3 regions of the Pantoea sp. X-Soil-OKNW-713 genome follow, and region 2 is predicted to be linked to each of the others. Evidence: predicted binding sites of a transcription regulator. Region 2 holds the regulator's gene; each other region holds the start of a gene.
The links. Region 2 encodes Fur, which represses iron uptake genes when iron is present. Its sites were predicted from a motif close to ATAATAATGAGAACNACTATCAA; they were not measured.
Positions count from the first base shown of each region.

Region 1: the regulator Fur is predicted to act here: its motif matches at 2,128-2,150, upstream of AC6I8R_RS17105 (TonB-dependent receptor domain-containing protein).
Region 3: the regulator Fur is predicted to act here: its motif matches at 8,147-8,169, upstream of entS (enterobactin transporter EntS).

Region 1 covers NZ_AP035995.1:3,665,645-3,676,250, reverse strand. Annotated here, with positions in the region: gene AC6I8R_RS17120 (DUF554 domain-containing protein) at 2-724, shown strand; gene AC6I8R_RS17115 (LysR family transcriptional regulator) at 794-1,669, shown strand; gene AC6I8R_RS17110 (Rdx family protein) at 1,750-2,037, opposite strand; gene AC6I8R_RS17105 (TonB-dependent receptor domain-containing protein) at 2,283-4,679, shown strand; gene AC6I8R_RS17100 (hemin-degrading factor) at 4,731-5,762, shown strand; gene AC6I8R_RS17095 (heme/hemin ABC transporter substrate-binding protein) at 5,759-6,583, shown strand; gene AC6I8R_RS17090 (FecCD family ABC transporter permease) at 6,576-7,577, shown strand; gene AC6I8R_RS17085 (heme ABC transporter ATP-binding protein) at 7,570-8,349, shown strand; gene acuI (acrylyl-CoA reductase (NADPH)) at 8,430-9,413, opposite strand; partial or broken gene AC6I8R_RS17075 (Rpn family recombination-promoting nuclease/putative transposase) at 9,661-10,454, shown strand; gene AC6I8R_RS17070 (NAD(P)/FAD-dependent oxidoreductase) at 10,554-10,606, opposite strand, start outside.
Region 2 covers NZ_AP035995.1:1,244,929-1,255,534, forward strand. Annotated here, with positions in the region: gene glnS (glutamine--tRNA ligase) at 1-1,170, shown strand, start outside; gene AC6I8R_RS05705 (hypothetical protein) at 1,406-1,801, shown strand; gene fur (ferric iron uptake transcriptional regulator) at 1,859-2,305, opposite strand; gene fldA (flavodoxin FldA) at 2,662-3,192, opposite strand; gene ybfE (LexA regulated protein) at 3,321-3,596, opposite strand; gene ybfF (esterase) at 3,765-4,529, opposite strand; gene seqA (replication initiation negative regulator SeqA) at 4,777-5,319, shown strand; gene pgm (phosphoglucomutase (alpha-D-glucose-1,6-bisphosphate-dependent)) at 5,345-6,985, shown strand; gene kdpE (two-component system response regulator KdpE) at 7,025-7,699, opposite strand; gene AC6I8R_RS05745 (DUF2517 family protein) at 7,940-8,140, shown strand; gene AC6I8R_RS05750 (YbgA family protein) at 8,292-9,248, shown strand; gene phrB (deoxyribodipyrimidine photo-lyase) at 9,262-10,606, shown strand, end outside.
Region 3 covers NZ_AP035995.1:588,044-598,649, reverse strand. Annotated here, with positions in the region: gene fes (enterochelin esterase) at 1-1,105, shown strand, start outside; gene AC6I8R_RS02665 (MbtH family protein) at 1,135-1,356, shown strand; gene AC6I8R_RS02660 (enterobactin synthase subunit F) at 1,349-5,266, shown strand; gene AC6I8R_RS02655 (ATP-binding cassette domain-containing protein) at 5,343-6,137, opposite strand; gene fepG (iron-enterobactin ABC transporter permease) at 6,134-7,105, opposite strand; gene fepD (Fe(3+)-siderophore ABC transporter permease) at 7,102-8,058, opposite strand; gene entS (enterobactin transporter EntS) at 8,240-9,490, shown strand; gene fepB (Fe2+-enterobactin ABC transporter substrate-binding protein) at 9,485-10,450, opposite strand.

The DNA.
Region 1 (10,606 bases), 2.4 Mb from region 2:
TATGGTAGTGGGACCCTTTGTCAACGGCAGCGCCGTGCTGATTGGTGGGATGGCAGGCGCTTTTCTCGGCACCAAAGTGCCGGAACGCTTACGCGTAGCACTGCCGATGACCTTCGGCCTGTCGTCGATGGGCCTCGGGATTGTATTGATTGGTAAGATTCACAGCTTACCGGCGGTGATTCTGGCGCTGATTATCGGTGCCGCTCTCGGTGAACTGGTGTTTCTGGAGGAGAAAATTGGCCGCCTCGGTAATCTGGCAAAAGGGCTGGTTGGGCGTTTCCAGGGTGAACAAACCGAAACCGGTCTGACGGGCGCGGCCTTTACCGAGAAGTACGTGGCGATTATGGTGTTGTTCTGCGCCAGCGGTACCGGCATTATCGGGGCGATGACCGAAGGGATGACGCACGATCCCAATATCCTGTTTGTTAAATCCATTATGGATATCTTCACCGCCGCGATTTTTGCTACCTTGCTGGGTTATGCAGTAGCGGTAATTGCCGTACCGCAACTCATCATTCAGCTGGCGCTGGCGTCAGCCGCAGTACTGATTATGCCGCACACCACCGCAACCATGATGAGTGACTTTACCGCGGCGGGTGGATTTATCATGTTGGCGGCGGGTTTCCGTATCGCCGGAATTAAATCATTCCCGGTGGCGAATATGTTACCCGCGTTGGTGCTGGTGATGCCGATCAGCCATCTGTGGACGATGTTTATTCATTAAGCAGTACGACAGCCGCGGTTGGATCGGGGTTAGCCATGTCGTATCAGGCGCGAGGAGGCGCGGAGCATCATGGATCTCAAACGATTGCATTACTTTTGCACAATAGCGGAACAGGGCTCCATCAGTAAAGCCGCAAAGCTATTGAACATCGCACAACCGCCGCTGGGTAAACGTCTCCAGGAACTGGAAGAGGAAATTGGTTCGCCGCTGTTTACCCGCACCCCACGCCGTATGGTGCTGACCGAGGCCGGAACCTTTCTTTATCGTCAGGCATGCGACATCCTGAGTCGGGTCAATCAACTGAAGCGTCAGACCATCACCATTGCCACGCGTAAGCAGCGTCGGGTGAATATCGGTATCTCCTACCTGTATCTGCGCTATTTCAATACCATCCTGATGGATTACTACCGCAACCGCCCCGACTGGGATATTAACGTTATCGTGTCTGACTCCAGCCATCTGGAAGCGATGCTGCTGGATAACACCGTTGATATTGCGCTGATGCAAACCCCTGGCGATCGTCAGGCGTGGTTTGTGCGCGAGCTGGAACCGATTGATACCATTGCGGTGATCTCTTCACATTACGCGCCAATGCTGGCGGGAAAAGCGTTGCAGTTTGCCGATCTCAGCGGCATTCCGCTGATTCTGCTACACCGCATTGGTGGGGAAGGAACCTATGAAGTGCTGCGCAGTAAGCTGTTCAGTAGCCTTGAACAGGTGAACATCAGTATCAAGGTATCCGAACCCCGTCTGGTGCTGGAAATGATGGAGCAGGGGTTTGATGGCGCGGCCTTTTTACCGCGCTCGGAGTTTATCCCCAGTGCGCAGGGCAGATATATGGTGTGTCCACTGGCGGAACCCTTCGCGATTTACCATCCGGCGATTGTTGCGTTGAGCACCGCGCAGGATCGCCTGCTGTGGCCGCTGGAACATGAAGTGGCGTAGCGGCGCGATTTATCGCGCGTTTTTGGCTGCGGTGCGGTTGTAAAAGAGCGCGATAAATCGCACCGCCACGATTCGGCTCGCTAGTTTTTTTTCTTATCCACATGGCCCAGCTCCCGATCCGGGAAGCAATAATCCCGCACCCGCTGCTTTAACGCCGCCGCATCGGGGAAGCCGCCTTCCTGCTTGCGTTCCCAAATCACGTTGCCATCGATGGTGATTTCAAACACGCCTCCGGTGCCGGGTTGTAACGTCACCGAAGCTAAATCATCAGCAAAAGTATGCAGCAACTCCTGCGCCATCCACGCTGAACGCAGCAACCAGTTGCATTGCGTACAGTAATGAATATTCACCGCGGGTTTCTGTGCCATGTCATCGCTCATCTTAATTAATTGATTAGTAATAAGTTAACTATGGTTAACAAATTGTGCTGTCTAAGATACATCTTAGTGTAAATGCTATTGATAATGATTACCACTTACATTACATTCCTGACGAAATCATTTATAACATAAAAAAAGTCTGTAACTTTTTACGGTTTTATCTACAAAACCTGTGGTTTTCTGGCAGCAAGCAAGTGAGCGAATACTAACAATTAACCAGGTATTTCGCGTCTATGTCCTCATTATTTTCGGGGTTAACTCACCAGCGTCTTTTCAAAACGGCGATCTTAGCGTCAGCGATTCACGCGGCTTGTGGCTATGCAGCGACCAGCGATAATCAAGATCTGACCATTTCAGGCAAGAAAACCACCACCAATGAACCGGTGATGACCGTTACTGCACCGAAACAACCGTTGGTTGCTGGCAGCCGTAACACCATCTCAGCTGAAGAAATGCAAAAGCAGGGTGGTAATGATTTCGGTTCAATTATGCGTTATCAGCCGCTGGTTAGCGCGCCGGGCGCCGCAGGCGGTAGTAACACCGGCAAAAGCGGCTACACTGGCGACCGTGGTGGTTATACCGGTTATAACATCCGTGGCCTGGAAGATAACCGTGTCTCTATCGACGTAGACGGTATCGAACAGCCTTTTGCAACGGGGCGTAGCTCCGTAGGCCGCACAGGTTCAGGCACCTTCGGGATTGGCCGCGACTATATCGATCCTTACATGTATGGCTCAGTCGGTATTGTTTCCGGTGCGACCGATGTTTCCTACAAGAATAACGCCCTCGGTGGCTCGGTGTCCTTCCGTCCCAAATCACCGGATGATTACCTGTCGCCAACTAAGCAGACCTACTTCGGTTATCAGAGCGACTATGATTCTTCCAACCGTAGCTGGCACAATGGCATCACCGCCGCAGCAGGTGATGAAACCCTGCGTGGTATCGTGGTGATTAGCCGTCGTGACGGTCAGGAAACCCGTAACAATAGCGGCACTATCGATGCCTACCCGGCCAACTGGCACTCGGATGCCATCGCTGCCACCGGAATCTGGCAGCCGAACAGCGAGCATCAGTTCAGTGCCACGCTGGACTACTACCACAAAACCAATCACACCAACTTCGATTACTGGGGCACCGGCACCACGACCATTTATGGCCGTGCCGATCAGAGCAGCCAGACTCGTCGCTGGAGTGGCATGTTGAAAGATCTCTGGACGCCGGACAACAACCTGCTGGTAGATTCGCTTGAGAGCAGCATCTATTACCAGGAAACGCAGGCACACGATGATACTGCTGTGCCAGTCGCCGGTTCCGTTGCAGCGCACAATATCTATTCAGACTACAACACCAAAACCTATGGTTTTGAAACCAAAGGTGAAAAGAGCTGGCTGTTTAACAACTTCAGCTATGGTCTGAACGCCAGCATCGCGAAAACTGAGCGTCCATACTGGATGGACCCGGCGCAGACGTCTTACAACAATATCACTCCGCCTGAAGCCAACAGCCGTAGCTGGACTTTCGGGGCTTTTGTTGAAGACACCATGAGCTGGGATTTGAACGGCCATACCTTCTCCGTGATTCCTGGCGTGCGTTACGCTTATCAGAATACCAAGCCGCAGAACCTCTCCAGCATTTCGGGCGGGGATGCTGATGTGTCAACGGGTGCGGTATCAACGCTGTATGGCAAAAGCTTCAGTGATGGCCAGCTGCTGCCGTCAATTGCCTTCCAGTACAACCTGACGCCGAAAATGATGGCTTACCTGCAATACAAGCGCGGCGCACAGTTCCCGAACCCAAGCCAGTTGTATGGTTCATGGAACCTGACATCCAATTATGGTGGTTCAAATCAGTATGCGCTGTTGGGTAACACCGACCTGAAAACGGAAACCAGCAACAACTTTGAGTTCGGCCTGAAAGGCGAAGCGGTTGAAGGGATCACCTTCTCCGCGGCGACCTTCTACAACAGCTACAAAAACTTTATCGATTACACCCGTTACAGCCGTAGTTCGAATCCGGAAGTCTTTACTGACATCCCGAGCAACATTGGTATTGCTTACCGTGCAGAAAACCGTGACAAAGCCTATATCTACGGCGCGGAATTCGGTAGCAAGTTCAACATCGGCACATGGGTGCCAGAAGTGGATGGCCTGAGCGCGCGCCTGGCATTTGGTTATGCGCAGGGCGCGTCTAAGTCCAGCTACCTGGGTGACAAATACGTGCCGTTGGAGAGTGTGCCGCCGATGCGTCTGATTACCGGTGTGGCCTATGACGATCCGGATCAGCGCTACGGTGCAGCCGTTACCGCTACCTTTAATCATGGTAAGCGTGCAACGTATACCCAGCGTCAGACCTATACCAATACTGGCAGCGCGATTGGCACCACCAGCAATACCTACTACCAGAATATCCCTGGTTATGCGTTGGTTGACCTGACGGCTTACTACCGCGTCACCAAAAACGTCAAGATCAGTGGCGGTATCTACAACCTGACGGATCGCAAATACTGGGACTACCTCAGCAGCCGCGATCTGGAATCCACTACCAGCAAAACCGATCAGAACTACTATGATTCACAGCTTGCTGTGATGCCCGGACGCACCTTCCAGTTGGGTGTGAACGTCGATTTCTAATAAATCACTTCGCCCTGCGGCAACGCAGGGCATTTTCATGGAGCATGCGCAATGAACGAACGTTACGAACACTATCTGGCCCTGAAAGGCGAACATCCAAAAAAATACGCCCGCGATCTGGCGGCGCTGATGGGCATTGGCGAAGCGCAACTCTGTGAGGCGCGCGTCGGCCACGATGCAAAAGCGCTGAAAACCGATTTCCCGGCACTGCTGGCCGCCCTCGAAGCAGTGGGTGAAACCAAAAGCATCACCCGCAATGAATATGCGGTGCACGAGCAGGTTGGCAAATATGAAAACCTGCACCTCGGCGAACATGCCGGACTGATCCTCAACCCGCGCGCACTGGACCAGCGTCTGTTTCCTCAGCAGTGGCGTAGCGCCTTCTTCCTGCAAGAGATGACTGCGCGCGGTGAACGTCAAAGTATTCAGATTTTTGACAGGCACGGTGACGCGGTGCTGAAAATCTACACCACCGACAACACCGACATCGCTGCCTGGGATGCGCTGATAGCGCAGTTCAGCACCGCAGACCAGGCCGCACTGGAGCTGACACCAGCGAGTCACCCGCAGCACAGCACGACCGTGGATGCCAGCACCATCGAAGCCGAATGGCGTGCCATGACCGATGTGCACCAATTCTTCGGCCTGCTGAAACGCCATAACATTTCACGTCAGCAGGCATTCCGCGCGGTTGCAGACGATCTGGCATGGCAGGTCAACAATGATTCGCTGGCCCAGTTGTTGAACCAGGCGCAGCAGGACGGCAACGAAATCATGATCTTTGTCGGCAACCGTGGCTGCACCCAGATCTTCACCGGCGCGGTAGAAAAACTGATGCCGATGGATAACTGGATCAACATCTTCAACCCGGCGTTCACGCTCCATCTGCTGGCGGACCACATCAGCGAAAGTTGGGTGACGCGTAAGCAGAGCGGCGATGGTTTCGTCACCAGCCTTGAACTGTTCGCCGCTGACGGCACTCAGATCGCGCAACTTTACGGCCAGCGCAGCGAAGGTACGCCGGAGCAGGCGCGCTGGCGTGAACAGCTGGCATTGCTTACCACCCCAGGAGCTGCCGCATGAAACGTCTGACCCTGTTGTTGCTGACTGCGCTGGCACTGCCGACGCTGGCAGCGGAACGCGTGGTTTCCATTGGCGGAGATGTCACGCAAATCATCTATGCGCTGGATGCTCAGCAGGACCTGGTGGCGCGCGACAGTACCAGCCAGCAGCCTGCCCAGGCGAATAAACTGCCGAACATCGGTTATATGCGTCAGTTGAATGCGGAAGGCATTCTGGCGCTGAAACCGACGCTGGTGCTGAGTAGTGAACTGGCAAAACCATCGCTGGTGCTGCAACAGGTGGCGCAGGCGGGGGTAAAGGTGGTGGAAGTTACCGGCAAAAACAGCATTGAGGCGATCCCGGAAAAAATCGCCACCATCGGCAAAGCGCTGCATCGTGAAGAAGCGGCCAATGCCCTGACCGAGAAAGTGCAGAAACAACTGGCGCAACTGCCGAGCCAGCCACTGCCGGTGAAGGTCCTGTTTATCATGGCGCACAGCGGCATGAACACCCTGGCGGCGGGATCGCAAACCGGGGCAGATGGCGCGATTCGCAGTGCCGGTCTGGTGAATGCAATGGCGGCAGTGCCGCATTATCAGCCGCTGTCGCAGGAGGGTGTGGTGGCTGCGGCACCGGATCTGGTGGTGGTGGGTCAGGATGGCCTGCGCACCCTCGGTGGTGAGGAGAAAGTCTGGTCACTGCCTGGACTGGCGCTGACGCCTGCCGGACAGCATCACGCGTTGCTGGTGGTGGATGAGATGGCATTGCTGAGCTTTGGTCTGGACACGCCAGATGCCATCGTCAAGCTGCGTCGTGCAGCTGAAGCGGCCAAACATGACTAGCGTTGCACTGCTGCGCTGGCTGAGCCTGATGGCCGTCAGCATGGTGATATGTATGTTGATGGCCGCCAATTTTGGCGCGATGCCGCTCTCGATCCGCACCCTGTGGCATGCGCCGCTCAGCGATATGGTGTGGCAGATCTGGCTGAATATCCGTCTGCCGCGTGTATTGCTGGCGGTACTGCTTGGCATGGCGCTGGCGGTATCCGGTGCGGTGATGCAGGGGCTGTTTCGCAACCCGCTGGCCGATCCGGGATTGCTGGGTATCAGCAGCGGAGCCGGTCTGGCAGTGGCCCTGGCGATTATTGTACCGGTGGCTTTGCCACCCATTCTCGCGTTGTGGCTGCCCATGCTGGCGGCCTTTATCGGCAGCCTGGTGGTGACGTTGCTGATCTTCAGCTTTAGTCGGCTGGCACTGGGTAACCTGTCGCGTCTGCTGTTGGTGGGCATCGCCATTAACGCGTTGTGTGGCGCGGCGGTCGGGGTACTGTCGTGGATCAGCAATGATCAACAGTTGCGTCAATTGGCGCTGTGGGGCATGGGCAGCCTCAGCTCCGCGCAGTGGCCAAGCCTGACGGTATGTGCGCTGCTGATTTTACCGACGCTGATTGCCATTCAGACGCGTGCGCGCCGTCTTAACCTGCTGCAACTCGGTGAAGAAGACGCGCATTACATGGGGATCGATGTAAAACGCACCCAGCGTCAGCTGCTGGTGCTGAGCGCGTTGCTGGTGGGAACGGCCGTTTCGGTCAGCGGGATTATCGGCTTTGTCGGGCTGGTGGTGCCGCATGTGATGCGTTTCTGCCTGGGTAGCGATCATCGCTGGATGTTGCCGGGATCGGCGCTGGCAGGGGCGATCCTGTTGCTGCTGGCGGATACTCTGGCGCGCACGGTGGTGATCCCGGCAGAAATGCCGGTGGGTCTGTTAACCAGCCTGATTGGCGGCCCGTGGTTTCTTTGGCTGATCCTGCGCCAACAGAGAGGGATAAATGAGTGATCGGATGCAGGCGCGCGGTCTGCAATTTAGCCACGGCGCACGGGCGCTGATTGATAATGTTTCGGTGACTCTCGAACCGGGCAATATGGTGGCGTTAATCGGCCCAAACGGTGCCGGTAAATCTACGTTGCTGCGTCTGCTAACCGGCTTCCTTACACCGGATGCAGGGGAGTGCTGGCTGGGTGATCGCCCGCTGGCTGACTGGCCGCGTGAACCGCTGGCCCAGCGTCGAGCAGTGATGCGCCAGCAAAACACCATGACCTTCCCGATGCCAGCTGAAGATGTGGTGGGGATGGGACGCGCGCCCTGGCCGACCACGGGAGCGAAGGCGGTGATTGAGGAGGTGATGCATATCACCGGTAGCCTTGAGTTGGCACGACGTGATTATCGCTCGCTGTCCGGTGGTGAGCAGCAGCGCGTGCAGTTGGCGCGTGTGCTGGCGCAGTTGTGGCATGCGGATGGTCCGCGTGGCTGGCTGTTCCTCGATGAACCTACTTCGGCACTGGATCTGTTCTGGCAGCAGCATAGCCTGCGTCTGCTGCATCGCTTAACGCGTAATGGCCGGTTTAGCGTATGTACCGTATTGCACGATCTCAATCTGGCTTCATTGTGGTCTGATCGTATCCTGTTGTTACATCAGGGAAAACTGGTGGCAGAGGGGGCGCCGCATGAGGTGATGACCGAGCAGACACTGACGCGATGGTATCAGGCTGAGCTGGACGTGGTACGGCAAGCGGAGCATGGCAGACCGCAAATTCAGTTGCGCGCCTGAGTGACACTGCGCGATAAATCGCGCCGCTACGATTGGGTGCGGTTTGTAGCGGCGCGATTTATCGCGCGGTTTTTATCATCCTACCGACAATCGACGATCAGACGTCCACGCACTTCACCCGCCAGCAGCTGTTCTGCTCCTTCACGCGCCGCACTCAGCGGGATCACGCGGGTGAGTTTTTGTAGTTGCTCCCCATCAACCAAATCTGCCAGACGTTGCCACGCCTGCTGGCGCAGCGGCAGTGGGCACATTACGCTATCTACGCCCGCCAGAATCACGCCGCGCAGAATAAAGGGAGCGACGCTGGTAGGCAGATCCAGACCTTGCGCCATACCGCAGGCAGCGACCACGCCATCACGTTTGATGCCCGCCAGCACGTTACTGAGCGTATGACTGCCGACGCTATCGATAGCGGCGGCCCAGCGCTCTTTCGCCAGCGGTTTGCCGGGTTGACTGAGTTCATTACGATCAATGACCGACGCTGCACCGAGGGTAGTGATCAAATAGTCGCTATCGCTGGCTCGCCCGCTGGAGGCCACTACTTCATAACCGAGACGCGCCAGCAGGCTGACGGCAAAACTGCCGACGCCACCGCTGGCGCCAGTGACCAGCACCGGACCGTGCTGAGGGGTAATTCCTTGTTTTTCCAGCGCCATTACGCACAGCATCGCAGTAAACCCGGCGGTGCCGATTGCCATAGTTTGCAGCGGGCTGAGTGCGGTGGGGACTTTGACCAGCCAGTCACCGGAGACGCTGGCTTTCTGCGCCAGGCCACCCCAATATTTCTCGCCGACGCCCCAGCCGGTCAGCAGTGCGACATCATCCTGCTGCCATTGCGGGTGGCGACTGTTGATCACCCGACCAACAAAATCGATGCCTGGTACCATCGGGAACTGGCGTACGATTGGGCCTTTATTGCAGATAGCGAGGGCATCTTTGTAGTTTAGGGTGGAGTAGCTAACTTCGAGGGTGACATCCTGATCCGGTAGTTGTTTTTCTTCCAGATCTTTTAGGGTAGTGCGGTATCCCTGTTCGTCATTATCAATGACCAGTGCCTTAAACATGCAGCCTCCGGCTGGTTGAGGAAAGTGGGGTCATGGTACTCCTCAAATCAGGATGCTTCTAGTGAGCCAAATCAACTGCACTTCATTCGTTGCTACCCTGCGAAGCACCAATGACATTCCTGAATATTTCCTGAAGGCGTTCTGAATCCCTTAAATCGCTGTGATAATTTTACCTGGTGTATTTCAGTGGGTTATACCCGTTGTTAATGTCCGTGCACTTTATATCGGACTGGCAGGTGTTACGTCTATGAGTGTTATCCCGGCCCCGCATGATGCACTGTTCAAAAGGTTTCTTAGCCACCCGCCGATCGCCAGGCAGTTCCTGGAAATCCATCTTCCGTTAACCATACGTCAGCACTGCGATCTGGACACTTTGCAACTGGTTACCACTACCTTTATCGAAAGGGATCTACGCGCGTTATATTCCGATGTGCTGCTTTCGATGAAGACTGACTGTGGTGAAGGGTATATTTATGCCTTGATTGAGCACCAAAGCTCCCCAGATAAAAATATGACCCTACGCATGATGCGCTATGCCATTGCCGCCATGCAACGCCATCTTGATGAGGGGCATGCTGAATTGCCGATTGTTGTACCGATGTTGTTTTATCAGGGAAAAACCAGCCCCTATCGGTGGCCCGATTGGAGATGGCACATAAAATCATACGACTGCGCGACATGCTGGAAAATATTGACCCGATGGCAACGTTACTATCGGTGGATTACAATGATGATCTCTCTGTCGACGTGATCTTATATCTTTTGCAGCATGGGGATACGGATGACCGGGAAAAACTCGTTGAGATATTGATGCAAACCAAACCTCAACTAAAGGAACAGATTATGACGGTTGAACAACAATGGCGTCTGGAGTCTCGTCTGGAAGGACGGCAGGAAGGACGACAGGAAGGACAGCAAGAAGAGCGCCAGAGATTAACGCAAGAAATGGCACGCCGCATGCTGGCCAAAAAGATGGACCTGGAAACCATTATCGAGGTGACAGGCATCAGTGAAGACGAGTTACAACAACTGCGTGCCTGAATCACGGACTTAACGGTAGCGGCGCGATTAATCGCGCAGTTCCGTGCGCGGTGTCGGAAAAAACTGCACGATAAATCGCGTCGCTACGGGGGGGAGGCTTCAATCCCGCGCCTTATCCACCGCATCGCGGAAACGATACCAGCCGGTCACCA
Region 2 (10,606 bases):
GAAGAGGGCAAGGCTTGCCTGCGTGCCAAAATCGATATGGCATCAAACTTTATCGTGATGCGCGATCCGGTGCTGTATCGCATTAAATTTGCTGAGCATCACCAGACTGGTAACAAATGGTGCATCTACCCGATGTACGATTTTACCCACTGCATCTCCGACGCGCTGGAAGGCATTACCCATTCGCTGTGTACGCTGGAGTTCCAGGATAACCGTCGCCTGTACGATTGGGTGCTGGACAACATCAGCATTCCGGTTCACCCGCGTCAGTATGAATTCTCACGTCTGAATCTGGAATACGCGGTGATGTCGAAGCGTAAACTGACTCAGCTGGTGAGTGAAAAGGTGGTAGAAGGCTGGGATGACCCGCGTATGCTGACCGTGTCCGGTTTGCGCCGTCGTGGTTACAGCGCAGCCTCGATTCGTGAATTCTGCCTGCGTATTGGTGTGACGAAACAGGACAACATCGTTGAGATGGCCTCGCTGGAGTCATGTATCCGTGACGATCTCAACGAGAATGCGCCGCGTGCTATGGCGGTGCTGGATCCGCTGAAAGTGGTGATTGAGAACCTGCCTGCGGGTCATGAAGAGATCATCACCATGCCGAACCATCCGAACAAGCCGGAAATGGGCACGCGTGAGGTTCCGTTCAGCCGTGAGGTGTGGATCGATCGCGCTGATTTCCGTGAGGAAGCCAACAAGCAGTACAAACGTCTGGTGCTGGGTAAAGAGGTCCGTCTGCGTAATGCTTATGTGATCCGTGCCGAGCGCGTAGCGAAAGATGATGAAGGCAATATCACCTGCATCTATTGTACCTGTGACGTCGATACCCTGAGCAAAGATCCGGCTGATGGCCGTAAAGTGAAAGGCGTGATCCACTGGGTTTCGGCGATCCATGCGCTGCCTGCGGAATTCCGTCTGTATGACCGTCTGTTCAGTGTACCGAACCCAGGTGCGGCAGAGGATTTCCTCACCACCATCAACCCGAACTCGCTGGAAATCAAACAAGGTTTTGTTGAGCCGGGTCTGCGTGATGCAGTAGCGCTTGCTCCGTATCAGTTTGAACGTGAAGGTTATTTTTGCGCGGATAGCGTTTATTCACAGCCTTCTAAGCTGGTATTCAACCGTACTGTCGGTTTGCGTGATACCTGGGCGAAAATCGGCGATTAATCCTTTTTGTCGTTTTCCCCATATCCTGATAAAAGGGCGAGAAATCGCCCTTTTTTATTGGCTGTAATTTGAGTTTAGCCATCTTTTATTCTGTGGCTTGCGAAACGTGCTTGTTACCGGGATTTGCAACTAATCTGACTTTAACATAATTAATCAATTTACGAGTGTTAAAAACTTTTTTTCAGGTAGGCTATCCGCTCTCAGACGTTGCTCCGCGGGTTATAAAGGAAAAAAAATGACAAGTCTCGCTCAGGAAGCCAAACACAGCGTAGTGGTATTACATCAACTTATCGAACGTATTTTTAATCAGTCGGATAGCACCGACGACAGCATTGAATTGTTCCTTGCGCACTTTCACCCGGATTTCAAAATGGTGACCCCGCAGGGCAAGCAACTGGATTTCAATGCGACGGAAGTGCTGTTCCGTCAGCTGCGTGGTCAGCGTGAAGGGATGCGTATCGCCACCAGCGAACATGCCATCATTTCGCAACAAAGCAAGGAAGTGACGATTCAGTATCGTGAATTGCAAATGATGAACGGCACCAACCAGAGCCGCATCTCACTGGCGGTACTGGATTGCAGTACTTCAATTCCGCGCTGGCGTTATTTACAGGAAACGCTGGTGCAGTGATGCAGCCATAAAAAAACCGGTGCCAGGCACCGGTTTTTTTATACTGCATAGCACATTTTATTGCTTGTCGTGGAGCGTATCGTCTTCGCGGCAGTCTCCCAACGCACAGTGGCCGTACAAGTACAGACTGTGGTTAGTCAGCTTAATACCGTGACGTGTGGCGATTTCGCGCTGACGCGTTTCAATGGATTCATCGCTGAATTCGATCACTTTGCCACAATCCAGGCAGATCAGGTGGTCATGGTGATGCTGTTGCGTCAGTTCAAAGACGGATTTACCACCCTCGAAGTTATGGCGGGTCACGATTCCCGCGTCATCAAACTGGTTAAGAACGCGATAAACCGTTGCCAGACCAATCTCTTCGCCCATGTCGATCAGGCGTTTGTACAAATCTTCCGCGCTGACGTGATGGCATTCGGGTTCCTGAAGCACTTCCAGAATTTTCAGTCTGGGGAGCGTGACTTTCAGGCCAGCCTTCTTCAATGCGGAGTTGTTGTCAGTCATGCGGATATTGTCCTGTTACTTAGCTAGTCACTTGCGGCGCAGGGCCTTGAATGTCGATCACGCGCATTCTCATTTGCGTCTCATTATAGAACTCAAGCAGTGAAATGAAAACCAAGGCAATGTCCTGAAAATCACCAGTGGCTGTAAGGAGAAATGTCACTAACGCCGGCGGGGATCGTGCAGGTCTTTGTTTCCATTTCACTCAGCCTCATTCTGATGCCAGAGGAATAAGCGGATGACCGTTACGGGTATTCTACAGATTTGCGGGAAAAAGTTAAAAAACAGTAGCTATTATTTTTATAGGAAATTCCTTTAACTCAATGTGAGCCAGCGCCCACATTGAGGAGGGCAGGGGATCAGGCTTCAATGATCTCTTTCAGTTGCAGCTCATCGAAAATCTGTTTCACCCATTTATCAACACGTTCGTTGGTCAGTTCAGGCTGACGATCTTCATCGATCGCCAGACCGAGGAAGTGTTTGTCATCTGCCAGACCTTTCGAGGCTTCGAAATGGTAGCCTTCGGTCGGCCAGTGTCCCACAATCACCGCGCCGTTTGGCTCGATGATATCGCGGATGGTGCCCATCGCATCACAGAAGTATTCAGCGTAATCTTCCTGGTCACCGCAGCCAAACAGCGCGACTAATTTGCCATTGAAATCAATTTCTTCCAGAGTCGGGAAAAAATCATCCCAGTCACATTGCGCTTCGCCGTAGTACCAGGTCGGAATGCCCAGCAGCAGGATATCGAATGCTTCGAGATCTTCTTTGGTGCTCTTGGCAATGTCATGCACTTCGGCCACATCTTTACCCAGTTGTTTCTGGATCATTTTTGCAATGTTTTCAGTATTGCCGGTATCGCTGCCGAAGAAAATGCCTACGATTGCCATGAGTTAAGTAACCTCTTAAATCCTGATATATGGGTTGAATGCACAGTTAAGCGAATGATAGCAGACCGGGCAAAGTGGCGGAACTTGTAAAGCCGAGACTTTGTGTTCCTGCGTGCGGTCTGCGTGTGTTACGACAGTTTGAGTTGCGCCAGCAGCATTTGTTCAATCAATTCGCTACGGCTGATGTTCTGCTGCTCTGCCAGAGTATTAAGCGCGTCAACCGCTTCACTGCTCATTTTTAGCTCCACGCGACGTAAACCACGCACTTTGTCGCGTTTTAGCTGGTTGCGCTTGTTAATGCGCAACTGTTCGTCACGCGTTAGCGGACTGGTTTTGGGGCGACCGGGACGTCGCTCATCAGCGAAGAGATCGAGCGTGGTGCGGTCAGTTTGTTCTTTTGCCATTTTTTGTAAAACTGAGTGGGCGCGAACGGCGGAAAGGCGCTGCGCAATTTATACATTATCGGCCCAGCCACGGTGAAAAAATCATCCGCGGCAAATTTTTAGCGCGACATCATACTCCAGCACTCCTTGCGACGCCAACCTTAAACGTTTTGCGGCAAGCTTTTGCTTTTACAGTACAAAAAAGCGGCGAACTGCGCGCAAAACCGCCTCAGGTTTTTCAGCATGGACCCAGTGACCGGCACCACTGATGACATGCGCATGCGCCTGTGGAAACTGGTGCAGCAACGCATCACGATGCTGATTGTCCAGATAAGGCGATTCGCTCCCGCGAATAAACAGCGCCGGATGTGGCCATGCAGGAACCTCATTCCAGCCGGAAATGGTGGCGTAATTATCCCACAGCACCGGCACATTGAAGCGCCATTCGCCATCCTGGAACGATTTCAGAATGAACTGAATGACCCCTTCTTCAGTCAACAGGGTGCGCATCACCTCGGCGGCTTCACCGCGACGCGTCACACCCGCGGCGCTCACGGCACGGATAGCAGCAAAAATCTCATCATGGCGGCGTGTCTGATAATCCACCGGCGCGATATCAATCATCACCAACTTTTCAATGCGTTCCGGCGCAATGGCACTTAACGTCATGGCAATTTTGCCACCCATCGAATGGCCGATTACGCCAACACGATCGAGGCCGTGGGCGTCAAGAGTGTCAACGATATCTTGCGCCATCGCCGCATAGTTCATCTCGTCGCTACGCGGGGACAGACCGTGATTGCGTACATCCACCTGCAAGGTGGGACGGGCATCGCGCAGGCCTCGTGCCAGCACGCCAAGGTTATCCAGGCTGCCAAACAGGCCATGAATTAACAGAATCGGAGGAGCATCAGGGGCAGATTGTTCAGTTTCCAGACGGGCATTCAAAATCATGGCAAAGTTCTTACGGTTGTGAGCTTCGCTTAGGTTATCATGAATCCACCTGCTCAGGAGCCAACCTGGTGGGCATTAGGGCATATTCCGACTTTTGCCCTGAAACGATGCCAGCGCTATCGGCCGCCTGGGATTTAACTTTATAATCCTCATGTTAGAGCCCGCTCACATTTTGCACGGCAGGATTTTGCTAAGGCCTTTGCAGAAATGCGTGGTTCTGTCATTTGCCAGAATCGTACGGAAAAAGATGAAAACGATTGAAGTTGACGAAGAACTCTACCGTTATATTGCCAGCCACACCCAGCACATTGGTGAAAGCGCCTCCGAAATTTTGCGCCGCATGCTGAAGTTCACTGCCGGTCAGAGTGCCCCTGCAACCTCTGCTGTTGTCGCCGTTGCGGCCAAAGAAGCCCAGCCGGTCGCAACGCAAGCCCGTCCGCAGGATCGCGTTCGTGCGGTACGTGAACTGTTACTTTCTGATGAGTATGCAGAGCAGAAAAAGGCGGTTAATCGCTTTATGCTGGTGTTGTCAACGCTCTATCGTCTTGATCCCGCAGCCTTTGCGGATGCCACGGCGTCACTGCAAGGACGCACCCGCGTCTATTTTGCCGGTGATGAGCATACGCTGCTGCAAAATGGCACCCATACTAAGCCGAAGCATGTGCCCGGCACACCGTACTGGGTGATCACCAATACCAATACCGGTCGCAAATGCAGCATGGTGGAACACATCATGTTAGCCATGCAGTTCCCGCAGGAACTGACAGAGAAAGTTTGCGGCACCATTTAAACCGAAGCGTCAGGGAGAAGCGCCAATGGCCAATCACCCCCGTGCCGGGCAGCCCGCCCAGCAGAGCGATTTGATTAACGTTGCACAATTAACCTCTCAGTACTACGTCCTGAAGCCGGATGTGGATAACCCTGAACATGCGGTGAAATTTGGTACTTCCGGTCACCGTGGTAGCGCAGGTCGTCACAGCTTCAACGAAATGCATATTCTGGCGATTGCGCAGGCCATCGCGGAAGACCGTAAGAAGAACGGCATCACCGGTCCGTGCTATGTCGGTAAAGACACCCATGCGCTGTCTGAACCGGCGATTTTGTCGGTGCTGGAAGTGCTGGCGGCTAACGGCGTCGATGTGATTGTGCAGCAGGACAACGGCTACACGCCGACGCCTGCTATCTCCAACGCGATCCTTGAGCACAACAAACGCGGTGGCGCACTGGCTGATGGCATCGTCATCACCCCGTCGCACAACCCGCCGGAAGATGGTGGTATCAAATACAACCCGCCGAATGGTGGCCCGGCCGATACGAACGTCACCAAAGTGGTGGAAGATCGTGCTAACCAGCTGATGAAAGCGGGTCTGAAGGATGTAAAACGTCTGCCACTGGATCAGGCGTGGGCCAGCGGTCATATCGTTGAACAGGATCTGATCCAACCCTATGTTGAGGGGCTGGCGCAGGTGATCGACTTCCCGGCGATTCAGAAAGCGGGCCTGAAAATTGGTGTTGATCCGCTTGGTGGCTCTGGTATGGCCTACTGGCAGCGTATTGCAGAGCATTACAAGCTGGATATCACCATTGTTAACGATGCTATCGATCAGACCTTCCGCTTTATGCATCTGGATAAAGATGGCGTGGTGCGTATGGACTGCTCGTCAGAGTGCGCGATGGCTGGCCTGTTGGCGTACCGTGACAAATTCGACCTGGCTTTCGGCAACGATCCCGATTACGACCGCCACGGCATTGTGACGCCGGCTGGCCTGATGAACCCGAACCACTATCTGGCGGTGGCGATCAACTACCTGTTCCAGCATCGTCCACAGTGGGGCAAAGATGTCGCCGTGGGTAAAACCCTGGTGTCCAGCGCGATGATTGACCGCGTGGTGAACGACATTGGCCGCAAGCTGGTGGAAGTGCCAGTGGGCTTCAAATGGTTCGTTGATGGCCTGTTCGACGGCAGCTTCGGCTTTGGTGGTGAAGAGAGCGCCGGGGCGTCGTTCCTGCGTTTCGACGGCACGGCCTGGTCCACCGATAAAGATGGCATCATTCTGTGCCTGCTGGCGGCGGAAATCACCGCTGTCACCGGTAAAAACCCGCAGCAACATTATGATGAGCTGGCGGCGCGTTTTGGCGCACCAAGCTACAACCGTTTGCAGGCAGCTGCGACTTCCGCGCAGAAAGCGGCATTGTCGAAGCTTTCACCGGAAATGGTGAGCGCTGACACGCTGGCCGGTGATCCGATCACCGCACGTCTGACGGCGGCACCGGGTAACGGCGCATCAATTGGTGGTCTGAAGGTGATGACGGAGAACGGCTGGTTCGCCGCGCGTCCGTCCGGCACCGAAGATGCTTATAAAATCTACTGTGAAAGCTTCCTCGGCGCTGAGCATCGCCAGCTGATCGAGAAAGAAGCGGTAGAAATCGTGAGCGAAGTGTTGAAAAACGCTTAAGCACAGCGAAATGAAAAAAGGCGCGTTATGCGCCTTTTTTTATGGCATAAACCGATAACCAATGCCGGTTTCTGTCAGCAGATGGTTGGGTTGGGTGGGGTTGGTTTCCAGCTTCTGACGCAGATGCCCCATATAAATGCGCAGATAATGGCTATGCTCCACCGCATTTGGCCCCCAGACCTGGTTCAGCAACTGACGTTGTGTCAGCACTTTTCCGGCATTATTCAGCAGCAAACTGAGCAGACGAAATTCGGTCGGCGTCAGATGCACCTCTTCGCCAGCGCGCAGCACACGACGCGCCGCCAGATCGACCGTCACGTCACCAAAACGCAATACCGGTTCGGACTGGCTGCCCTGATGACGTCGCAACGCCACACGCACCCGTGCCAGCAGTTCACCAATGCCAAAAGGCTTGGTGAGATAGTCATCGGCACCGGCATCCAGCGCATCGATTTTATCCTGTTCGTCCGTGCGGGCGGATAACACAATTACCGGCATGCTGCTCCACTGGCGCACTTCACGGATAAAGTCATTGCCATCGCCGTCGGGCAAACCGAGGTCAAGGATCACCAAATCGGGTTTGCGCGTGGCGGCTTCAATCAGGCCGCGCTGCAACTGCTCGGCTTCCACAATCTTTAGCCCTTCGCCTTCAAGCGCCAGGCGCACGAAACGGCGGATCTCCTTTTCATCTTCAACGATCAAGATGGTGGTCACGCGAACTCCTGCGGCAGAAATGGATAACGGTTCACTGTAGCAATAAATCGCGTCGCCGTCCGTGTTGAAGTTTGTTACCCATTGGGAACCTTACATTTACATTCATGTAACTTAATTTCAGTGCGGCGATGAAATGGACAAAAAAAGATCAAAAAAGTGGTCGGATGAGTAGTAAAATTACACAACGAGGCGTAATATTTGTGTCAGATCACATTTTCTCAGACTCACCAGGAGGCAACCATGTATCAGGCATATCCGTTCTACAAAGTTGTGCTGCGCCGCGCGCTGGTGGTGTTGCTGGGGGTGCTGGCGCTCCCTGTAATGCTGTTCCGTGCCGATCGCGCACGCTTTTACAGCTATCTGCACCGTATGTGGTGCAAAACCAGCGCGAAGCCAGTTTGGCTGGCGCAATCTGAAGCGGCTGGCGGCATTTTCTGGTAACGCTGTTCCGCTGTCGTTCCGCCCGGTGTCTTCCCTGAAGCACCGGGTTTTTTTATGCCAATTTTTCACTGCGCATCCCCGCTGACGCTGTGTTCGGCATACATTTCAGCTACACTTAAAACCTCTACAAGATTTCGGAGGTTGTACAAGTATGCGCGAAAAAATTCCTGTCGGTATCAGTGCCTGCCTGCTCGGGGATAGCGTTCGCTTTGATGGCGGCCATAAGCGTTTTGCCTTTGCGACAGACGAACTCAGCCCCTTTGTCCATTTCGAGCCGGTATGCCCGGAAATGGCGATTGGTTTGCCGACGCCGCGCCCGGCGCTGCGTCTGGTAAAAGAGGACGATGCGCGCGTACATCTGTGCTTCAGTAAGGCGGGCGGCGATGAAGTCACGGATCAGATGGCGCAGTGGTCTGCACAACGGGTGAAAGGGTTACATCACCTGTGTGGCTACATCCTGTGCGCCAAATCACCCAGTTGCGGTCTGGAGCGGGTGCGGGTGTATGAACCGCAAACCAACAACAATCGTAAAGCGGGGACCGGCATTTTCACCGAATTCCTCCAGCGTGAACTGCCGTGGTTGCCACTGGAAGAGGATGGTCGTCTCAACGATGCGGATATCCGGGAAAATTTCATTGGCCGTGTTTACGCCCTGCATGAGTTCAATCAGATGTGGCGCAATGGCCTGACGCGCCATCAACTGGTGGCGTTCCATAGTCGCTACAAACTGCTGCTGCTGTCTCACTCTCAGGATGAATACCGTGAGTTGGGACGTTTTGTGGCGAAGATGGAGTCGTGGGATTCGCTGGATGATTATGCTTTTGAATATCGCAACCGGTTGATGCGTTTGCTGGCGCACAAATCGACCCGACGCAACCACACCAATGTGTTGATGCATGTGCAGGGTTATTTCCGCCGTCAGCTGACCTCGCCGCAACGCCAGGAGCTGGCCCTGCTGATTGACCGTTATCGCTGTGGGCTACAGCCGTTACTGGCCCCGATCACCATGCTGAAACACTACATGGCGGAGTTCCCGCATCCGTGGCTAACCCAGCAGCGTTATTTCGACCCTTACCCGGAAGCGCTGCGTCTGCGCTATGGCCAATAATCTCAGGAGCTTTATGACCACTCATCTTGTCTGGCTGCGCAATGATTTACGCATCAATGACAACAGCGCGCTGTATGCTGCCTGTCGCGATCCGGGCGCGCGCGTGCTGGCGCTGTTTATCGCCACGCCCGGCCAGTGGCAGCAACATCATATGGCACCGAAACAGGCGGCGTTTATTTATCAAAGCCTGTGTTTGTTGCAGGGGGCGCTGGCGGAGCGGGGCATCCCATTGCATTACCAGCAATGCGACGATTTTGCTGCCTCGCTGGAGTATCTGGCAGACTTTTGCCAGCACCACCAGGTCGATCAGCTATTTTACAACTATCAATACGAAATCAATGAACGTCAGCGCGATGCCGCTGCGGAAAAACGTCTCGATGATCAGGGCGTGATTTGCCAGGGCTTTGATGACAGCCTGTTGTTGCCGCCGGGGAGCGTGCAGACCGGCAATCACACCATGTTTAAGGTGTTTACCCCGTTCAGCAAAGCCTTTGTCCGTCGCCTGCATCAGGGGCTGCCCGAATGTCATATGGCCCCTCGCGCCCGTGGCGGTGGCCCCATCGCGGTCGAACGCGAAATTCCGCCGTTTGACTATCCGCTGGAAGATTTCGACGCCACGCTGTTTCCCGCCGGCGAAGAGGCGGCGCTGCAACAGTTGCGCCATTTCGCGCAGCAGCCGGTGGTGGCGTATGCCGCTGAACGCGACAAACCCGCAGTGGATGGCACCAGCAGACTATCGGTGTATCTGGCGACGGGCGTGTTGTCGCCACGCCAGTGCCTGCATCGTATCCTCAAACACCACCCGGACGCGCTGGATGGCGGTCACGCATTTGTCTGGCTTAACGAGTTGATCTGGCGTGAGTTTTATCGCCATTTGATGGTGGCATTTCCGGCACTATGCAAACATCAGCCGTTTGTCGCCTGGACGCGTAACGTGCGCTGGCAGAAAAATCAAAACCATCTGGTGGCCTGGCAGCAGGGGAAAACCGGTTATCCGATTGTGGATGCGGCGATGCGCCAGCTAAATACCCTGGGTTGGATGCATAACCGGCTACGGATGATTGTCGCCAGTTTTCTGGTGAAGGATTTGCTGATCGACTGGCATGACGGGGAACGCTACTTTATGCAGCAACTGATCGACGGTGATCTGGCAGCCAATAACGGAGGCTGGCAGTGGGCGGCTTCTACCGGCACTGATGCGGCTCCCTATTTTCGCATTTTTAATCCGACGACTCAGGGCGAGCGTTTCGACCCACAGGGTGAGTTTATCCGCCAGTGGTTACCGGAACTGGCGGCAGTACCGGACGCGCATATCCATCAGCCGCACGCCTGGGCGCAGAAAAATAACAAGACACTCG
Region 3 (10,606 bases), 660 kb from region 2:
TTTCCTCTGGCGCGATCCGCAGGGCAACGAGACGCAGTCACCTATCCAGCGGGTGTGGATTAACATCACCGGTGTGACCGATCACCACCAGCGCCGCGCCCCACAATCCCTGATGCGAGTAGCCAATACCGATGTCTGGTACTGGCAAACCACCCTGCCAGCCAACTGGCGTGGCAGCTACTGCCTGATGCCGGATGAGCAGGCGACGGATTTTTCCGGCGATGTCGATATGTACACGCTGCGCAACTGGTGGCGCGACAAATTCCCGACCGCCCAGGCGGATCCGCTCAATGCCCTGCGAGGCTGGTCTGGTGGACGCGGCATGGGGGTATCCCCATTGCATCTGCCGCTGGCACCCAATCAGCAGCTATGGCGTGCGATAGATGAAGGCCACGCCCCTGCAATCCCTTTGCAAGAATATCGCTGGGACAGCCACTTACTCGGCAACAGTCGCCGGGTGTGGATCTATTGCACCGGCGAGGCCCAACCCGCGTCACGGCCACTGGCAATTTTGCTCGACGGTCAGTTCTGGGCCAACAGCATGCCGATTGCCGGACCGCTGCAACAACTTACCGATGAAGGCGCACTGCCTGCTGCCGTCTATCTGTTTATCGACATCATTGATCGTGAGCACCGCAGCCGTGAGTTGCCGTGTAACCCGCAATTCTGGCAAGCCTTGCAGGAAGAATTACTTCCCCAGGTCGCGCAGTGGGCACCGTACCAACCGCAGGCCGCCAGTACCGTGGTCGCCGGGCAGAGCTTCGGCGGTCTGGCATCGGTGTTTGCGGCGCTGCACTGGCCGCAGCAGTTTGGCAACGCCATCAGTTTATCGGGCTCCTTCTGGTGGCCGGAGCGTGGTAATCCGCATGGCTGGCTATTGCAGCAACTGGATCAAGGTCTGGCACCGCGCCAGCCGCTGCGTTTCTGGCTGGAAGCGGGTAAACGTGAAGGACTGATTTTGCAGGCAAATCAGCAACTACAACAGAAGTTGCAGGCCTCCGGATATCAGGTGCACTACCAGCCAGTAGAAGGGGGACATGACGCGCTGTGCTGGCGTGGTGGCCTGCTCGATGGTTTACAGGCGCTGTGGCGCACCCCGACATAAATTCATCTCGCCCGGACTCAGGAGCCGACATGGAACATCGCAATCCCTTCGACGATCCGCAGCAGGATTGTCTGGTGCTGCGCAATCCGCAGCAACAATACAGTTTATGGCCCGCGTTCAGCGCCCTCCCCGCTGGCTGGCTCGCCGTGTATGGCCCGCAGCCACAGCCTGATTGCCTCAACTGGCTGGAACAGAACTGGGGGAATATCCGCCCAGTGACGCAGGACACCAACCGGAGCGACAATGTCTGAATCCCTGATGAATCGACGCCATACCGAACAACAAACCCTGCCGCTGGTGGCAGCACAGCCCGGCATCTGGATTGCCGATCAGCTGTCGCCCCATCACAACGCCTATGCGGTCGCGCACTTTATTGAATTGCAGGGCGATATTGACAGTGAGTTGCTGAGCAAAGCGATCATCAATGGGATGCAGGAGGCCGATACGCTGAATATGGCGTTTGGCGAGGTAGACGGCGAAGCGCTGCAATGGCCGCAGGTCCAGCATTTCACCGCACCGCAAGTGGTTGACCTGCGCTCCGACGAGAATCCCGCAGACAAAGCCCGCGCGCTGATGCGTGACGATATGAATGGCGATCTGCGCGTGCTGAGCGGTGCTCCCTTATATCATCATTGCCTGTATCGCCTCGGCGAGCAGCATTGGTTCTGGTATCAGCGTTATCACCACCTGGTGGTGGATGGCTTCAGTTTTACCGCCCTGACGCGGCGCATCGCCAACCTGTACAGCGCCTGGGCGCGCCAGCAGGAGCCAGAACCCACGCCGTTTATCCCCTTTAGCGAAGTGGTGGAGGAGTATCAGCGTTATCAGCAATCCTCCTCCTTTGAACGTGATCGCCAGTTCTGGCGTGAAAAAGGGGCGTCCCTGCCCGCCCCTGCCTCACTGGCGGCGCAACCGCTGGCCGGACAAAGCGCCAGCACCCAACTGCTGCGCCATAGCCTGACGATGGATCACGCCACCTTCCAGACGCTGGTCAGCCAACATCCGCAGCACAGCGCCGCCGATCTCGCCTTCGCGCTGGTTGGCTTATGGTTGGCGCGCCTCAGCGGGCAAAACGATTTTTCCGCAGGTTTCATCTTTATGCGGCGTATCGGTTCGGCCGCGCTATGCGCCACCGGGCCGGTGATTAACGTGTTACCGATGGCGATCCATTACGATCCGTCACAACCACTGGCTGCACTGGCAACGCAACTGGCGGGTGAAGTGAAGAAAATGCGCCGCCACCAGCGCTATGACGCTGAACAGGTGCAACGCGATCTGGGACGCCTTGGCGATGGCGATCCGATCTACGGTCCGGTGATCAACCTGAAGATGTTTGATTATCAACTGGATTTCGCCGGTGTGGAGGGCATCACCCATCAACTGGCTTCTGGTCCGGTACGCGATCTGGAAATCGCCATCTATATCAGTGAACAGGGTGAGCTGACGCTGGAGTTGCTGGCGAATGCGGAACGCTACAATCTGGCGACGCTGCAACGCCACGCCAGCCGTTTTACGCTGCTGCTGACCCAGTTGGCTGCGGAACCGCAGCGCCCGTGCGGCGAGTTGGATCTGTTGACCGCAGCAGAACATCACTGGCTGGCGGATATTAACCATACCCCTCACCCGGTGCCTGCCGAGACTCTGGCATCGCTGTTGGCTCAGCAGGTAACCCGCACCCCGGATGCGCCAGCGCTGGCCGATGCACAGCATCAACTCAGCTACTGTCAGATGCAGCAGCAGGTATTTGCGCTGGCACAACAGCTAAGCGCCGCCGGTGTCGCACGGGGCGATATTGTTGCCGTCGCGCTGCCGCGTTCGGTGCAATTGTCGCTGGCACTCCAGGCGATCGTTACGCTCGGTGCGGCTTATCTGCCGCTTGATACCGGCTACCCTGATGATCGCCTGCAACTGATGCTGGAAGATGCCACACCACAAACGTTAATCACCTCAGCGTCACTCGCACCACGTTTTGCCGCCATCTCCGACGTCAGCCAGTTACATTTCGATGCGCTGTTTAATCACACGGATGCGCCAGCCCCGCTCAGCGCGCCGCAACCGCAGGACGGTGCCTACATCATCTATACCTCGGGTTCTACCGGGCGTCCCAAAGGGGTGCTGGTCGGTCATGAGGCGATCGTTAACCGTCTGCTATGGATGCAAAATCACTATCCGTTGCAGGCTGACGATGTGGTGTTGCAGAAAACCCCGAGCAGCTTTGACGTTTCGGTGTGGGAATTCTTCTGGCCGCTGCTGGTCGGTGCCCAACTGGTGATGGCCCCACCGGAAGCCCATCGCGACCCGGAAGCCCTGCAACAGTTGTTCGCGCAACATCAGGTCACCACTACCCACTTTGTGCCTTCGATGCTGGCGGCGTTTGTCGCCGCATTGCAGGACGATGCCGCGATTAACAGTTGTGCCGGCCTGCGCCGCGTGTTCTGTAGCGGCGAAGCTCTGCCAACCGATTTATCCCGCGAGTGGGAGCAGTTGACTCAGGTGCCGCTGCACAATTTATACGGTCCGACGGAAGCGGCGGTGGATGTGAGCTGGTATCCGGCGTTCGGTGAGTCACTGGCGGCGGTTGAAGGTGCCAGCGTGCCGATTGGCTACCCGGTCTGGAACACCGGCCTGCGTATCCTTGATGCGCGACTGCAACCGGTGCCGCCGGGTGTGGCGGGCGATCTCTATCTGACCGGCATTCAACTGGCACACGGTTATCTGGGGCGTCCCGATCTCACCGCCAGCCGCTTTGTCGCCGATCCGGCCGGCAAGGGTGAACGCATGTATCGCACTGGCGACGTGGCGCGTTGGCTCGACAACGGCGCGGTAGAATATCTTGGCCGCAGCGACGACCAGTTAAAAATTCGTGGTCAGCGCATCGAACTCAACGAAATCGATCATGTGTTGTGCGCTCAGCCTGGCATTGAGCAAGCGGTGACGCACGCCGTGGTGCTGGGGGGGACCACGGCACAAGGCGATGCCCGCCAACTGGTGGGTTATGTCATTGCCGATCATGCTGTAGACGGTGAGGCTCTGCGTAACGCGCTGGCCCAGCAACTGCCCGCCCATATGGTGCCAGTGGCGATTGTCCAACTGGAGGCTTTCCCGCTCAGCAGCAACGGCAAACTGGATCGCAAAGCCCTGCCGCTGCCGCAGTCGAGCAGCGCCAGCGCCGGGCGTGAACCGCATCCCGGCCTGGAAAGCCAACTGGCTGCGGCGTTTTGTCAGTTGCTGGCACGCGACAGCATCAGCGCCCAGGATGATTTCTTTGCCCTGGGTGGTCATTCACTGCTGGCGATGCGCCTTGCTGCCCAGTTGCGCCGTGAACTCAGGCAGCCGGTGACCGTCGGACAGATCATGGTTGCCTCCACCGTCGAGAAGCTGGCTGCATTGTTAAGTGATGCGCAATCCCACCAGCAGGCCGGTTTTGAGGCCGTGCTGCCGTTGCGCCAGGGCAGTGGGCCAAATTTGTTCTGTTTCCATCCGGCCTCGGGCTTTGCGTGGCAATTCAGCATTCTGCAACGCTACCTTGATGCGCGCTGGTCGTTGATCGGCATTCAGTCGCCGGACACCGCCAGCCCGTTGAATCAAAGCACGCATCTGGACGAGGTGTGCGACGCCCATCTGCGCACCCTGCGCGAGGTACAGCCGCACGGCCCTTATTATTTCCTCGGCTATTCACTTGGCGGCACGCTGGCTCAGGGGATTGCGGCACGGCTGGCGGCTGCCGGTGAAGAGGTAGCGTTCCTCGGCCTGCTTGATACCTGGCCGCCAGAGACGCAAAACTGGGATGAAAAACGCGGCGAGAACGTGCTGGACCCGGCAGTGCTGGACGAAGTGAACCGCGAGCGCGAGCAGTTTATTGCGGCGCAACGGCATCAGGCGGGTGAAGAGATGCAGGCGATGTTTGACACTATCGAAGCCAACTACGCCAGTTCAGTACGTCTGTTGGCAACGGCACGCAGCGCCAGCTTCAGTGGCCGCGCAACCTTGTTCCTCGCAGAACAGACGCAACAGCCGGGACAGGATGCACGCCGCGCCTGGGCACCTTATGTCGGCGAGCTGGAGGTGTGGCCGATGGATTGCGCCCACGTCGATATCATTTCGCCGAAGATGTTTGAGCAAATCGGACCGTTATTACAACGGCTACTGAGCAAACTCTGATCCAGAATGTAGGGCGCGATTTATCGCGCCGTTTTTTTCCAGCACCGCGCACGGAACCGCGCGATAAATCACACCGCTACGGCCGTCCCAACGGCACAATCATTGGCGTATGCGCCACCGGGTCTTCCACAATCACGCAGCGCAAGCCGTATACCTGCTCAATCAACGCGGGCGTGACAATCTCTGCCGGTTTCCCTTCCGCGATAATCCGTCCATGACGCATAGCAATCAGGTGCGTGGCATAGCGGCAGGCGTGATTCAGATCATGCAGCACCACCACCAACGAACGGCCATGCTGTTGATTGAGATCCTGCATCAATTCCAGCAATTCAATCTGATGGGTGATATCCAGCCAGGTGGTCGGCTCGTCCAGTAACAACAACGGCGTTTGCTGCGCCAGCACCATCGCAATCCACACACGCTGACGCTGACCGCCAGACAAGGTATCCACCTGCTGATCAGCGAGATCAGACACCCCGGTCGCCAGCATCGCCTGCTGCACCGCAGCTTCATCTTCAGCACGCCAGCGCCCGAACAGCGCCTGATGTGGATAACGTCCACGCGCCACCAGCTCAGTGACGCTGATGCCTGCCGGGGCGTTAGAACTTTGCGGCAGCAGGCCCAGGCGGCGTGCCACCTCTTTGGTGGGATAGCGCGCAATGGCTTCTCCGTCCAAAAACACCTGACCTTTTAACGGCGTATTCAGACGACTCAGGGTGCGTAACAGGGTTGATTTGCCACAGGCATTCGGGCCGATAATCACCGTCAGCTCCCCTTCCGGGATCGCCACCGACAAATTTTCTGCCACCACTTTTTTGTCGTAACCCAGCGTCAACCCTTCGCCATAGAGACGACTGGAGATTTCGGTCATTGGCGTCGTGCCTCCCGCACCAGTAAAGCAATCAGATAAAGGCCGCCGATGCTGACGGTAATCACCCCCACCGGCAATTGATAAGGTAAGAACAGATGCTGGGCCGCGAAATCGGCAGCAATCAGCAACAGCGCTCCACACAACCCTGCCAACGGCATGCCGCCGCCGAGACGGCGCGCAATCTGCGGTGCCAGTAGCGCCACAAAGGAGATCGGGCCGACCAGCGCCGTTGAAGCAGCGATCAGCACCACGCCAAGCAGCATCAACCACAGGCGGCTACGCTCCACCGGCACACCAAGGGCGCAGGCGGTGTCATCCCCCATCTCCAGCAAACGCATCCGGCGGGCCAGCAGCGCCACCAACAGCAGCGCCAGCAGTAACACCACGATCACCGGCGGCGTTTTTGTCCAGGTTATACCGTTCAGCGAACCGGCGCTCCACAGACCGGCGCTGAGGGCAGCATCCAGCGAAGCGCTGATAATCAACCAGCTGTTAAGCCCCATCAACAACGCACGCACGCTGATGCCGACAATAATCAAACGGAAAGTTTCCACGCCGTTACGCCAGGCAAACAGGTAAACCAGCGCGGCAGTGGCAATGCCGCCAATCATCGCAGCGGCCGTCATCGCCGAGGCGTTTTGGTTGAACAACACCAGCGCCACCAGCACACCGCTGTAGGCACCGGTGTTAAAGCCAAGAATATCCGGGCTGCCTAATGGATTACGCAACAGTGACTGGAAAATCGCGCCGCTCACGCCCAACGCTGCGCCAATCAGCAACGCCATCAACACGCGTGGCAGACGCCACTCCAGCACGATCAGTTTGATATTGCTGGCACCCTGTCCCAGCATCACCTGCCAGATTTGTTCACCGCTGACCGGCAAAGCACCCCGTGTCATCGCCAGAAACGCGAGCAATCCGCAACCGAGCAGCAACCAGAAGGTATGAAACATGACGCGCCGGGTCATACAACACCTCGCGCGAGTTTGCGCCGCACCAGTACAATCAACATCGGTGCTCCCAGCATGGCGGTAACGATAGAAACGCGCAGCTCACCAGGCACCAGCAGTCGACCAATAATATCCGCCGTTAACAGCAGGATCGGCGTCACCAACGCGGTAGCAGACAGTAGCCAGCGATGGTCATTCCCCACCAGCCAGCGCGCCAGATGCGGCGTCATCAACCCAACAAACGCAATCGGTCCAACCGCTGCGGTGGCTGCACCGCACAGCAGCGCAATCGCCAGCAGCCCCAGTACCTGGGTTCGGGCCACGCGCGTACCCAGCGCGGTCGCCATATCGCCGCCCATACTCAGGCTGTTTAACGCCTGCGACAAACAGAAAGCCACCACGCTTCCGACGGCAACGGCTGGCCACAGGATACGCAGAATGGTGAAGTCGCGAATATCCAGCGAACCGCTGTGCCAGAAACGCAGGTGATCATAGATGTCAGGATTGAGCAGCGAGATGCCTGAGGTCAGCCCTTCCAGTACCGCGCTTAACGCGACACCGGCCAGGGTTAAACGCACCGGATTGACGCGCCCGCCACCTATCGCGCCGGTCATCGACACCAATAACGAAGCCAACAACGCACCGCCAAAAGCAAAACCGAGCCATTCAGACGGGGTATTTGCGCCAAACCACGCAATGCCCAGCACCACGGCGAAGCTGGCTCCGGCATTCACACCGAGAATGCCGGGGTCAGCCAGCGGATTGCGCGTCAGGCTTTGCATTAACGCGCCAGCCAGTCCCAGAGCCACGCCCGCCAGCAATCCGGCCAGGGTGCGCGGCAGACGTGCCTCGCGAACGATAACGCAATCCGCACTACCACAGGTGGTGGTAACGGCATGATAAACATCGGAAAGAGAGATGGATTTTGCCCCAAGCATTAAACTCAGGGCAATAAGGAGCACCAGCAGCATCCCTGATCCTGCAAGTGCGCGAGTCTGGTGCATAGCGTTATGAACCTTTAATCATCAACGTAATCGCGTGCGTAGGGTAAATGTGATAATGATATTTGTTATCGTTATTACTCGTATTTGTCTATGTTATCATGACTCGCCTCGCGGAAGATGAGGAAAATTGGTGCAAAAAGGCGAAGAAATGAACAAACCCTCCCACTTTATCGATCTCTCCCTGCTTAAATCCCATCCGGCGTTTCGCGCGGTATTTATCGCCCGCTTTATCTCGATTGTCGCACTCGGCATGTTGGCGGTGGCGGTGCCGGTACAAATTCAGCAGATGACAAAATCCCCCCTGCTGGTTGGACTCGGCGTTACGGTAGCCGCCTGCGGCATGTTTATTGGTTTGCTAACCGGCGGGGTACTGGCCGATCGTTATGAACGTAAGAAACTGATTTTATTCGCCCGCTCGACCTGTGGGCTGGGCTTTGTCGGACTGGCGATCAACGCGGCGTTGCCTGAACCCTCACTGACTGCGGTGTATCTGCTGGGGCTGTGGGATGGCTTTTTCGGTGCGATTGGCGTCACCGCGCTGCTGGCCGCGACTCCGGCGCTGGTCGGACGCGAGAATCTGATGCAGGCAGGCGCGATTACCATGCTTTCAGTACGCTTCGGCTCCATCCTGTCACCGGCGATAGCCGGCATGGTGATTGCCAGTGGCGGCGTGGTATGGAACTTCGTCCTCGCGGCGCTGGGGACCTTACTGACCGTGCTGACCTTACTAAAACTGCCGATGCTACCGCCGCCGCCACAGCCGCGCGAGCACCCCCTGAAATCGCTGGCAACCGGTGTGCAATTTCTGTTTACCACGCCTTTGGTGGGAATGGCGGCGTTGATGGGCGCACTGGTGACGCTGGCGAGCGCGATTCGCGTGCTCTATCCGGCGCTGGCTCCGCATTGGGAGGTGAGTGCCGACCGACTGGGATTGATGTTCGCTGCCGTGCCTTTGGGTGCCGCAATCGGCGCTGTCACCAGTGGTCGGTTAGCACAGGCCGCGCGTCCCGGTTTATTGATTATCAGTAGCGCTATCGCCTCATTTCTGGCGCTCGGGCTGTTTGGCCTGATGCCAAACTTCACCCTCGCGTTGCTCTGCCTGGTGGCGTTCGGTTACTTCAGTTCCATTACCAGCCTGGTGCAGTACACCCTGATTCAGGCATTAACCCCTGATGCGCTGCTGGGTCGTATTAACAGCTTATGGACGGCACAAAACGTCACCGGGGATGCGCTGGGCGCGGCGCTGATTGGCGGGATCGGTGCCTGGCTGTTACCTCAGCAGGCGGCCGCGGTGTTTGGCTTTGCTGCCACCCTGCTGGGCGTGCTGATGTGGCTGGTGATGGGATCGTTACGTCGCTATCAACCGCCAGCCGTAACGCTGGCGGAAGAAGCATCATGACTTCACAAACAGTTTTTCCAGGCGAGCAAGCAGGTTGCTGGCACTGAAGTAATCAAGGCGGAAGCTGTCAACGCCCATTGCATAAACCTGTTGCTGCGTCACGGCGGCGTTTTGTGCGAGGAACGGATTAGCCAGCACCGACTGACGGGTTTTGTCATCGCCAGCAAATAACAGGAAGCTGTGTCCCGTCAGGCCGCTGGCAACGTTTTCACCCGCGAGCTGAATGATGTCCTTGCGCTGTCCCATGCTGTGGCTTTGTTGAATATTGGCCGGGGGCATCGCCAGGGTGAAGCCCAGTTGCTGCAACAATTTGCCCTGCGCCGATTCAGCGGTCCACAAATTCACCGCGCGTCCATCGCCATTCCACACCAGGGCGGAAACCGGCTGCGGCGGTAATGTGATGGCTTTTTTCAGCGCGGCCTGACGATCGGCAAAGGCTTTAATATGCTGCGCCGCCTCGGTTTCATGACCGGTGGCCTCACCGAGCAGCGTCATCAGGTCCTGCCAGCTTTTATCGTCGTAGTTAATCACCAGCGTCGGTGCAATGGCAGAAAGCTGACTCACCAGCTTGATGGCGGAGTCGTTACCCGTGGCGCTGACGATAATCAGATCCGGATCTTCGGCTGCCACCGCTTCAGCGTTGGCTTCACCGATATACAGGCGTTTGACGCCGCGTTGTTTCGCCACCTCGCCCCACTGACGGAAGAAGCCCTGATCGTCGGAGAGGCGACTGTTGGGGGCGGTAGCACCCGATGCAATCACCGGCGCATCAATCGCCAGCAGTGAACCGGTCAAGGTGACGCTGGTTGAGACAATACGCTGGGGGGCTTTGGTCAATGTCACCACGCCCTGTTCGGTCTGAATTTTGCGTGGCCAGCCCTGTTCGGCACGCGCAAGTCCACTAAAAGCCTGTAAAATGAACAACAGGACAACCATGCCCCATAAACCGCATTTATTCATAAGTTTTCATCCATCATTTAGCTTATTTCCGCCCCCGGCATAAATGCCGGAAAACGCTTAAAGATAAGGGAACACCCGCGAACTGATTGACTCTTTGGACCATTCGACGTAGGTTACAGGGCCATAATAAAAATGATAATCATTCTTAATAATCTT